Linked DNA regions of Vallitalea guaymasensis. The protein of the gene in region 1 interacts with the protein of each later gene in a pairwise test. Links are inferred from orthologs where the notes say so. Each region holds a gene or a part of one and is shown on either strand. Other genes may lie near its edges.

Region 1 (8,146 bases):
AAAAATAACATAGAAAGTGGTCCTCAGTTAAAGAAAATGTGTGAAGATTTGCAGAGCCTAATCAGAAAGAATACTGGAAGAGGTGGATTCATTGCAATAGACCAAGAAGGCGGAATGGTAACAAGGTTACAAGATGATAATGTCAATATTCCAGGAGCAATGGCAATAGCGGCTACAAACAATGTGGATTATGCATATCAAGCAGGTAAGATTACAGGAAAACAATTAATGAAGCTAGGTGTCAATTTTAACCTAGCTCCTGTAGGTGATATTAATTCCAACATGGATAATCCTGTAATAGGTGTCAGAAGCTATGGTGATAATCCTGAGAAAGTGGCAGAGTATGCATCAGCTATGACAAAAGGTCTGTTGGATGGTGGAGTAATGGCATCAGCTAAACACTTCCCAGGACATGGTGATACCAACGTTGATTCACATCTTGGATTACCACAGATTAATAAGTCATTGGAAGAGATTGAAAAGTGTGAGTTGATACCTTTCAAACAAATGATAAAAGAAGGTATTCCAGCTATTATGACAGCTCATATTTTATTCCCTAAGATTGAGACTGATAATCTACCAGCCACCATGTCCAGGAAAATCATTAGAGGATTGTTAAAGGATAAAATAGAATTCAAAGGATTAGTTATCAGTGATTGTATGGAAATGAAAGCAATCCAAAAGAACTATGGTACTGTAGAAGGTATCAAGCAGGCTATGAATGCAGGTGTTGACTTGATTTGTATTTCACATACAGCTAGATTTGCACGAGAAGCATCAGATGCTCTTGTTGATGCTTTCCAACAAGGAGAGCTTTCTATAGAAGAAATGGACGAATCACTTGATAAGATATTCTCATGGAAAGAAAAGTTTGTTGATAAGGTGGAAGAAATTACATTTGATGAAGACGATGGAAAAGAATATGTTTATAAAATGTTAAAAGAGACTATAACTCCAGTACAAATGCCAACTAAGAACCTGCCAGAACTTGGAGACAAACCTCTATTTATTGGAAGTCTACCTTTTAGAGCAACTAATGTATCCAACAAAAACGATTACACTCTAAGTTTTTCTGATTTCATGGTAGAACGATTTGGCGGACAGGGGGTTATCATGTCACCTGATCCTGATGAGGAAGAGATTGATGATATATTAAAAGAAGCAAAATCATACAGTTCTATTATAATAGGTACTTACAATGGTCACCTATATAAAGGACAACTTGAATTAATAAAAAAAGCAGCTGTCAATAATACCAATATCATAGTTACAGCATTAAGGAATCCTTATGACCTAAGAAGTCTTCCTGATAATGTTTATGGTATTGCTGCTTATGAATATACACTTAACAGCTTAAGAGCATTAGGTGAATTATTTGAAGAAACTTATGAGTTACATGGTGTTCTACCAGTAAAAATGTAATGAAAAATGCATGCTAAGTAAAAGCAATAATACAGAAATGAGGTTTTTATTATGGCAGATATGTTAGTTAATCTATTACATATTGAAGATTATCATAATGAATTGGAGCGTCTTGAGAAGGAGGATATCAAAATCTTTCGAGCCTTGGCTCCTGATAAATACCGTATTGTAGAATGGGTAAAAGAGCATTCCAGTATTAATGCAGCAGGGGAATGCGATGTATGTTTTTCTAACAATCCAATATCATGTTTTATTGCCGCAAAAGGTAGTGAAATAATCGGATATGCTTGTTATAACGCTACAGCACCTGATTTTTTTGGACCTACTAGAGTATCAGAGGAATATCGTGGTAAAGGTATAGGAAAAGCATTATTATTACGCTCTCTTAATGCTCTAAAAGACGAAGGCTATATATATGCAATAATCGGAGGAATCGGACCAGCCAACTTCTACGAGAAATGTGTAAATGCAGTTCTTATAGATAGTTCAAAAGAATACAGTGTCTACGAACATTTCCTAGCAGGAATCGAAAAACAAAACAAATAATCAGTTATATCAAAAGGGGCTAGTAAGTCCCTTTTAAAGGCTAAAGCCATATTTTTTAACTGGCTCAAGAGTGGTAAATATAAAGAAAATCATATATAGTGATAAGAACGATTTTTACAGCTTGTTGTCATTCCTTTAAAACAGCTAAGGACAACAAATGTAACGAGAGTGATTATCACTATATATGATTTCAACATACGACCGTTGTCTATTTTTTAAAAAGTACTTTATCTAATATATCCATTCTTCAACATAACACTCATAACTATTTTTTGTCTTTTCTTAGCTGTTTCCATATGTTCTACAGGGTTATATCTACTAGGGGCTTGGGGTAAACCAGCCAACATTGCACATTCCTCAAGAGTAAGATTACTCACATTTTTTGAGAAAAATACATTAGATGCATCATTCACTCCATGAGCACCTGCACCGTAGTAGATGATATTCAGGTACATTTCCAATATATCTTCTTTTGTAAACATCCGCTCTAGTTTCGATGCAATAATGATTTCATGAAACTTCCTTGTCAGTGATTTCTGCCTGCTGAGAAAAAGATTCTTGGCAAGCTGTTGTGTTATTGTACTGCCGCCTTGTGCGAATCTACCTTCTTTTATATCCATTATTGCCGCTCTCATTATTGCTAGAATATCAAAACCACCATGTCGATAGAATCTTTTATCTTCCATTGCAATAGTTGCATTGATTAGATTTTTAGGTAATTTATCAAGTTCCACATAATTGGATGTCCTACTTGAAATTTGAGTTTTCAAACTATGATCCAAAGTATAATTCTCGTTGCTTGGATTATAGAATTGACTATATGTTAATACCATCAGGAATAATATCCCAAATATCGCTAATGATTTTTTTAAGAAATTCTTCATATCAGTTACCTCCCGTTAGTAATTAGCTCTTTATCAGCTTATACTAACATTGTATTCTACTTGGACTAATTATTCCATTCAAATAGATTACAAAATAAAGAGGTAACTTACATTTTTGTAAGGATGAGTATTAAGCTAGGCTAATTAATTATTTTTGTGCGTATAATTCTATGATTTTTACTATGGTTTCTACTGCTTTATGCATTGATTGTATACAAATGTATTCGTATTTACCATGGAAATTATGTCCGCCTGTAAATAGGTTAGGGCAAGGAATTCCCATATATGATAATCTTGAACCGTCAGTACCGCCACGGATAGGCACGATGATTGGTTCAACACCAACAGCTTTCATAGCTTCTGTAGCTGTTTCCACAATGTGCATTACTGGTTCTACTTTTTCTTTCATGTTGAAATACATATCTCTCAAATCGCATTCAACAGTGTTGTCTCCGTATTTTAGGTTAAGATAGTTGACTACATTAGTGAAGTAATCTTTTTTATTATAATATAACTCTTTGTCATGATCTCTTAGGATGTATACCATTTTAACTTGTTCAACATTACCACCCATTCTTACAAGATGATAGAATCCTTCATAACCCTCAGTAAATTGTGGTCTTTCATTAGGAGGTAACATTCCATCAAATTCAAAGGCTATTTCCATAGCGCTAAGCATTTTGTTTTTAGCTGAACCTGGGTGAATATTGTTACCGTTGATTGTTAACCAAGCATTAGCTGCATTGAAGTTCTCGTATTCAAGCTCTCCTATTTCTCCACCATCAACAGTATAAGCAAAATCAGTACCGAATTTTTCTGCATCAAATTTATCAGTACCTCTTCCTATTTCTTCATCAGGAGTGAATGCTACTTTTATAGTACCATGTTTAATTTCTGGATGATTTATTAGGTATTCCATTGCTGACATTATTTCTGCAACACCTGCTTTATCATCAGCACCTAGAAGAGTTGTACCATCTGTAACGATTAGATCTTTTCCTTTATAATTAAGAAGAGATGGATACTCTTTTGTTGATAAAACTACTTTAAGAGTTTCGTTAAGCACTATATCTTCACCATCATAGTTCTCGATAATACGTGGTTTAACATCTTTACCGCTAATATCTGGTGATGTATCCATATGGGAAATGAATCCGATGGATGGAATATCTTTGTCAGTGTTTGCTTTTAGTGTAGCCATGATGTAACCATTGTCATCAAGTGATATATCTTCAAGTCCTAGAATGTTTAATTCTTCAACTAGTATTTTAGCAAGATCAAGTTGGACAGCAGTACTTGGGCAAGTCTCAGATTCTTCGTTTGAAGTAGTTTCTACCTTTACATAATTTAAAAATTTTTCACATACGTTCATGTTGGTTCTCCTTCCGATTACATAATAAAACTTATTATATATTGAACTTAGGCACCAGCATTTAATAAGTCCAATATATTTTTTTGAATTAATAAGTTTCCTACCGATAAGTATAAGTTTACGTCACTTTACAGTATTTATCAAGTACAAAATTTGCGATTTGTACTAGTATATTGGTTCTAATATAAACGTAAATTTCCTGGGTTTTATCAAATGTTAAATAAAGTTAAAAATATGTTTTAACAATTAGTCACCAAAATAGAGTTGATAAAATTTTTTTGTGAAATATTAATTAACATTTTTTGTGCGCAAATATAGGGAATATAAGCCTTTGAGAGTACATTTAATGTAATATTTCATAAAATATGCAATAATTTAATATATAAAACTTTTGACATAATAACTTATATTTTGTTATAATATATTAAAATACATTGTTAAAATTTGATTAATATGTTAAAGGGTTTTCTTATCAAATTTAAGTTTTCTATAACATGAAAATTTAAAAATATATTAAACAAAGGAGAATGGGTATGAAGAAACAAAAGATTTTGTCAGTTTTACTGATGGTATCAATGTTGACAGTGACTATGTTAACAGATGTATTTGCAGGTGGTGATACAATGCCGCCTAGAGAGGGGGAACAAGGGTACAAAGGTGATAATCAACCTTCTATACATGGATATTGTAAACAGGATATCTTGGATTGGACACCTGAACAAGATGAATATTATGATTTTATGCGTGCAAAAGTACCACTTAGACAACGTAATGTATCTTTCCAAGCTACTCAAGCTAATCCAATGCTAGATCAAAATGTTAAGAGTTTGACTCTAGCAGGTGATTATGGTAATGATTTCTTTAACTCTTACCAGTATAATGATAAGTTTGCTCAGAATGTATTGAATTTCTGGCAGTACTTGGATTATCATGCGGCGTGGCATGGAATGGTAACAGAACCAGCACCTGACAGCTTATTCGTTCCCGATGCACCTTGGTGGGAGCGTAAATATGAATTTGGTGTATTGAATCTTCCTAATCCTGCATACACTAATGCAGCTCATAAAAACGGTGTTATGACGTTAGGATGTATATTCTTCCCAAGAGCTGAGCATACAGAAGATTTTGTTTATAAAGATGAAAATGGAAGATTTCCTTTAGCTGACAAGTTAGTTGAGATTTGTAAGTATTATGGGTTTGATGGGTATTTTGTTAATGCTGAAGAGAGATTACCTTCTTCTTATATGCCTTTATATGAGGAATTTATAGCTGCTATGACTTCCCAAGGTATATATGTTCAAGTATATGCTTCTAATTTATATGGACAATTTAATGAAAGATCATGGGGTAGTATTAATTATTATAACAAAGATGCAACAGAATTCAGTAACTGGGTTAAACATCCTGACAGAGACCAAGCGGCTAGTTCATTATATATGAATCCCGATCCAAGTAAATCAATGGTTAATGGTTCAGTGTCAATAATGGAATCTCTAGGTCTTGACCCAAGAGAAACTGTTTTCAATACATTGGAAGCAGGACAAACAGGTTTTTCAGGTAGAAGAGGTTCAATATATAATACTCTAGATGATAATCTTGTTCCAAGAACAGCTATAGCTCACTTAGGTACAGAAATGGTATGGAGTGGACTTGATGAGCAAGCTTTTGGACATACAGGAAATAATTCATACAATGAAAACAGGCGAAGTGATTCAGAGTATCAAAAATACATATTTGCTAGAGAGAGAACTTGGTGGTCAGGCTCAATGAACCAGCCTTATTATAGTAATAATAGTGGTTATGCAAGTCATCCAACAACAGATTATACACAGGAAGAACGAGAAGAATTATTAAGAAATATACTAGATGCAACAACCAATCCATACTTGACAGCTAATAATCCTGATAGAGCAAAACCTAATGCTGGAAATGACCTAGAAGGTAAAAATTATCAATCATGGCCAGGGTTAGCAGCATTTATATCAGAGCGATCTGTAATTAATGGTGGTAATTTCTATACTAACTTCAATACTGGACATGGATTACAATATTTTGTTAATGGTGAAGTCTCTAATGATAATGAATGGGCTAATATCAATATTCAAGATATCTTACCAACATGGCAGTGGTGGATTAGTTCAAGTCATGAAAATGGAGAAACATTAAGAGTTGATTTTGACTATGGTAACAAATACAACCCAGCTTTTGAATTAGACCAAATAGGTGGATATAACGGAGGAAGTTCTCTTGTTGTAAAAGGTGATTTGGAATCAAATAATTTCTTGCGTTTATACAAAACAGACCTTGATGTATCAAAAGATTCAAAAGCATATATTACATTTAGTAAGCCTTCTGCAACTGACGGATCAAAAATGAGCTTAGGACTTATCTTTAAAGATGCGCCAGAAACAGTAGAATATATTGAAATTCCTTCATCGGGAACTCAAACTAATAAATGGAAGACTAAAACATTGAATCTACAGAATTACAAAGGAAGACAAATAGCAGCCTTTGGCTTATCATTTGAACCTGCTAATGGACAAGTTCAAGGATATCAAATGAATATTGGAGAGATCAAAATTACAGATTCAACTTGCGAAAAACTTGATGCTCCTACAGGATTAAAGATTGATAGTGCTTTTGATTCATCTGAAATGTATATTTCTTGGGATATGGATGATTATAGTAAGGTGCAAAAATATAATGTATATGCAAAATACAGCGATGGAAAAGAAGTATACTTAGGAGGTACCTATGATGATAAATATTACATAAAATCATTATATAATCCTACTGGAATAGTAACAATTAAATTGACAGCTGTAGGTGCAGATGGTGTTGAAAGTCCTGGGGCAGTTATAGAAAGAGATTTTTCTCAAGCTATAAGTAATATAGAAGTAGTTGAAAATGACGGTTATCTTGATGTTTCTTGGAATAATCCTAACTCAAGTAATATGGTCAAAGCAGAGGTTACTTTGAATTATAGTAATAATGACAGTAGTTATAACGAAACATTTAATGAAAATACAAGTCAAGGAACAATAACTGTGCCTGTAACAGATGGTACCAGATATACTTTAAGGTTATCAGCACTAGATGATAATGGAAATATTATAAGTTATACAGATTATTCAGGACAGTTAATAGATACATACTCTGATGTCTATGAAGGAAAAGCTATATATAATTATGGCAGAGTGGAACTCACAGGACCAACATCAAAAGATTGGTGGCACTTATATGCCAAACAAAATGGTAGAACTATTACATTTAAAAACGGGGCACAATATGCTATAAGAGGTGTAGACGATTTAACCAATTTAAGAGTTCAAGGTAGTTCAGGAGAGATTGAAATAATCTTAGAAGATTATGCTGGTAACTTCTCTGAAGCTGTTTTAGTTCCATTTGGTAACTAATCTTAATATATAATTGTAAAATTAAATCATACTAAATTTTATATTAAAGCATTTACTTGTTGTAATTTCAACGAGTAAATGCTTTGTTATTATACCTATTACCCATATATTTTATCTAATATAACAAATATAGCAAATAAAACAATATATGCAATGTTTTTTCAAATATAAGCTAAGTACTTAAAAAAACTGCGTGATATATTATATCTATATTAATCTTTAGAGGGAAAAGGTGATTAGATGAATTGTCAGAGAGTGTTACAATATTTAGAAGATAAAATTGATATGGACCATTTGGATATGGTGGAAAAAACAATTGAAGATGCACTATCCTATAAGAAAGTTGATTTTATACCACTTAGCGTTACTTTTCCACAAACAGAGTTTCAGGCTTTACCTTATGTGGAAGCATTCAATGATATGGAGAGTATGTTTTATAATGAATTGGTATCATGTATAAATACTGTATGTGTCAAGGATTATTCTCTACTTGTTGCTAGGAGTAA
Region 2 (3,415 bases), 200 kb from region 1 along the record:
TAATCTATTTTTCCTTTAATAAGGATTCTCCAGTCATTTCAGCTGGTTTCTCAACTTCCATTAATTCAAGTAGTGTAGGTGCAATATCTGCTAACTTTCCACCTTCTCTGAGTGTTACACTATCTTTATAGTTAACTAAGATAAATGGAACCGGATTAGTTGTATGTGCTGTAAATGGATCTCCAGTTTTGTAATCAATCAATTGTTCTGAATTACCATGGTCAGCACAGATGAACATTTGACCATCTGCTTCAATCAAAGCATCAAGTGTTCTTCCGACACAACTGTCAACTGTCTCAACTGCTTTAACTACCGCTTTTTCTATTCCTGTGTGTCCAACCATATCAGGATTAGCAAAGTTAACGATGATAAGATCGTATTTATCTGATTTAATAGCATTTACTAGATTGTCACACACTTCATTAGCACTCATCTCTGGCTGTAAATCATAAGTAGCAACTTTTGGTGATGGTACTAATATTCTATCTTCACCTTCATTAGGTTCTTCAATACCACCATTAAAGAAAAATGTAACATGAGCATATTTTTCTGTTTCTGCCAATCTAAGTTGTTTTAATCCTTTATCAGCTAAATATTCACCTAAAGTATTTTCAAGCATAACCTTATGGAATGCTACTATTTTATTAGGTATAGTAACGTCATAATCTGTAAAACAAACATAAGTTAATTTGAAGAATTCTCTTTCAAATTTATCAAATTCTTCATCACAAAAAGCTCTTGTGATTTGTCTAGCTCTGTCTGGTCTGAAGTTAAAGCATATTATTGAATCGTTTTCACTAATCTTACCAGTTGGTTCTCCTTCTGCTAAAACAACAGTTGGAAGTACGAATTCATCATATACCTCTTCTTGATATGAGCCTTGTATAGCAGCTAAAGCACTCTTAGCAAGTTTTCCTTCACCTTTTACCATTGCATCATATGCAAGTTTTTCTCTTTCCCAACGATTATCTCTATCCATAGCGTAATAGCGACCAATTATAGTAGCTATTTTACCTACGCCTATTTCTCTCATTTTTTCTTCTAACTCTTCAATATAATCTTTACCTGAAGCTGGTGGTGTATCTCTACCATCTAAAAATGCATGTACATATACTTTTTCAACATTATGTTCTTTTGCTAATTTCAATAAAGCATATAAATGTGTATTATGTGAGTGTACGCCCCCGTCTGATAATAGACCATATAAATGCAATGCTGAATCATTTGCTTTACAATTGTCTATTGCAGCAAGTAATGCTGTATTTTTAAAGAAATCACCATCTTCTATTTCTTTAGTGATTCTAGTAAGCTCTTGGTATACGATTCTTCCTGCACCAATATTGAGATGCCCTACTTCTGAATTACCCATTTGTCCATGAGGTAATCCAACATCTAATCCACTAGCAAATCCTTCAACACAAGGATATTCTTTCATTATTTTATCCATTATAGGTGTATTTGCAAGTTTAACTCCATTACCTTCAGTCTTTTCATTGAGTCCAAATCCATCTAATATCATTAATACTGTTGGTTTTTTTGACATTTCATAACTCCTTCTTATCAAATCTATAATAGATTAGAAGGTTATGAATAAATTCATAACCTTATCTAATAATCATTATTATTTGTAATTTACTACCTTACCGAAATCAGCCTTCAGACTAGCTCCACCAACTAATCCACCATCAATATTTTCCATTGCGAAGAGTTCTTTTGCATTGCCTGCATTAACACTTCCACCATATTGAATTCTAACTGCATCAGCTACTTCTTGGTCATAAACTTCTTTAACTACTTGACGTATAGCTGCACAAACTTCTTCAGCTTGCTTTGATGTAGCAGTTTTACCAGTTCCTATAGCCCATATTGGTTCGTAAGCAAGAACAACATTTTTTGCATCTTCTTTTGCAACGTCTTTAAGTGCAACTTTGATTTGTGCTCTTATAAGATCTACTGTTATTCCTTGTTCTCTTTGCTCTAATGTTTCACCACAGCAAATAATTGGTGTTAAGCCATGTTCTATAGCTTTAAGTACTTTTTTATTAACTATTTCATTAGTTTCTCCAAAATATTCTCTTCTTTCGGAGTGACCTAATACAACGTATTTAACTCCAATTTCAGTTAACATGTTTGGAGCAATCTCTCCAGTGTATGCTCCACTTTCTTCAAAGTACATATTTTGAGCACCTATTTCAATGTTACAATCTTTTGTAGCTTCAACAGCTAATACTAATGAAACATAAGGTGTACAAAATACAACATCTACATCATCATTTTTAACTAATGGTTTTAACTCTTCAATTAAAGCTAATGCTTCTCTTGGAGTTTTGTTCATTTTCCAGTTTCCTGCAATAATCATCTTACGCATTATCAAAACCTCCATTTATATTGTTATAACTATTTATCGTTTGCTGCTGCAACACCTGGTAATTCTTTTCCTTCTAAGAATTCAAGTGAAGCTCCGCCACCTGTAGAAATATGAGTCATTTTATCTCCGAATCCAAGTTGGTTAACAGCTGCTGCTGAATCACCACCACCTATGATAGTTGTTGCATCAGTTTCAGCTAATGCTTTTGCTACAGCAATTGTTCCACCTGCAAAGTTTTCAAATTCGAATACACCCATTGGTCCGTTCCATACAACTGTCTTAGCGTCTTTTACAGCATTAGCGAATATCTCTCTAGTTTCTTCTCCAATATCAAGACCTTCCCAATCAGGTTCGATCATTCCTCTTTTTACAGTTTTGAATGGTGTATCATTCTTGAATTCTTGTGCTACTACATTATCAACTGGTAATAAGAAATTAACACCTTTTTCTTTTGCTTTTTCAATCATTTCTCTTGCATAATCAATTTTATCTTCTTCAAGTAAAGATAATCCAACTTCATTACCCATAGCTTTTAAGAATGTATAAGCCATTCCTCCACCTATGATTAGAGTATCTACTTTATCAAGAAGGTTATTGATAACATTTATTTTATCAGATACTTTTGCTCCACCAAGAATAGCTACAAAAGGTCTCTTTGGATTATTTACAGCGTTTCCTAAGAAATCAATTTCTTTTTGCATTAAATAACCTACTACACAAGTATCAACATAATTAGTTACTCCAACATTAGAACAATGTGCTCTATGAGCAGTTCCGAATGCATCATTAACAAATATTTCAGCTAGACTTCCTAATTCTTTACTGAAATCTTCACCATTTTTTGTTTCTTCTTTTCTATAACGAGTATTTTGAAGAAGTACCACATCTCCATCTTTCATGTCAGCAACTGCTTTTTTAGCATTGTCACCAACTACATTGTCGTCTGCTGCAAAAACAACTTCTTTATTTAATAATTCTGCAAGTCTTTTTGCTACTGGAGCAAGTGAAAGCTCTGGCTTAGGTTCTCCTTTTGGTTTTCCAAGGTGT

What was found.
Region 2: the proteins of pepT (region 1) and tpiA interact in binary tests that used the Escherichia coli proteins (3 or more experiments, as listed by UniProt). The link is inferred for Vallitalea guaymasensis from one-to-one orthologs.

Annotation. Positions count from the first base shown.
Region 1 is NZ_CP058561.1:4,097,626-4,105,771, forward strand. What follows is about bases 2,113-4,982. They hold pepT (peptidase T), read right to left. Parts: upstream 4,225-4,982; coding sequence 3,001-4,224; downstream 2,113-3,000. Other genes in these bases: HYG85_RS17570 (transglycosylase domain-containing protein), read right to left, coding at 2,196-2,852; HYG85_RS17580 (endo-beta-N-acetylglucosaminidase), read left to right, coding at 4,758-4,982. Also shown: nagZ (beta-N-acetylhexosaminidase), read left to right, coding at 1-1,422; HYG85_RS17565 (GNAT family N-acetyltransferase), read left to right, coding at 1,474-1,968; more of HYG85_RS17580, read left to right, coding at 4,983-7,640; HYG85_RS17585 (uroporphyrinogen decarboxylase/cobalamine-independent methonine synthase family protein), read left to right, coding at 7,881-8,146. UniProt on the Escherichia coli protein: Cleaves the N-terminal amino acid of tripeptides.
Region 2 is NZ_CP058561.1:4,296,338-4,299,752, reverse strand. What follows is about bases 497-3,415. They hold tpiA (triose-phosphate isomerase), read right to left. Parts: upstream 2,372-3,415; coding sequence 1,622-2,371; downstream 497-1,621. Other genes in these bases: HYG85_RS18375 (phosphoglycerate kinase), read right to left, coding at 2,398-3,415; gpmI (2,3-bisphosphoglycerate-independent phosphoglycerate mutase), read right to left, coding at 497-1,543. In the rest of the region: more of gpmI, read right to left, coding at 5-496. UniProt on the Escherichia coli protein: Involved in the gluconeogenesis. Catalyzes stereospecifically the conversion of dihydroxyacetone phosphate (DHAP) to D-glyceraldehyde-3-phosphate (G3P).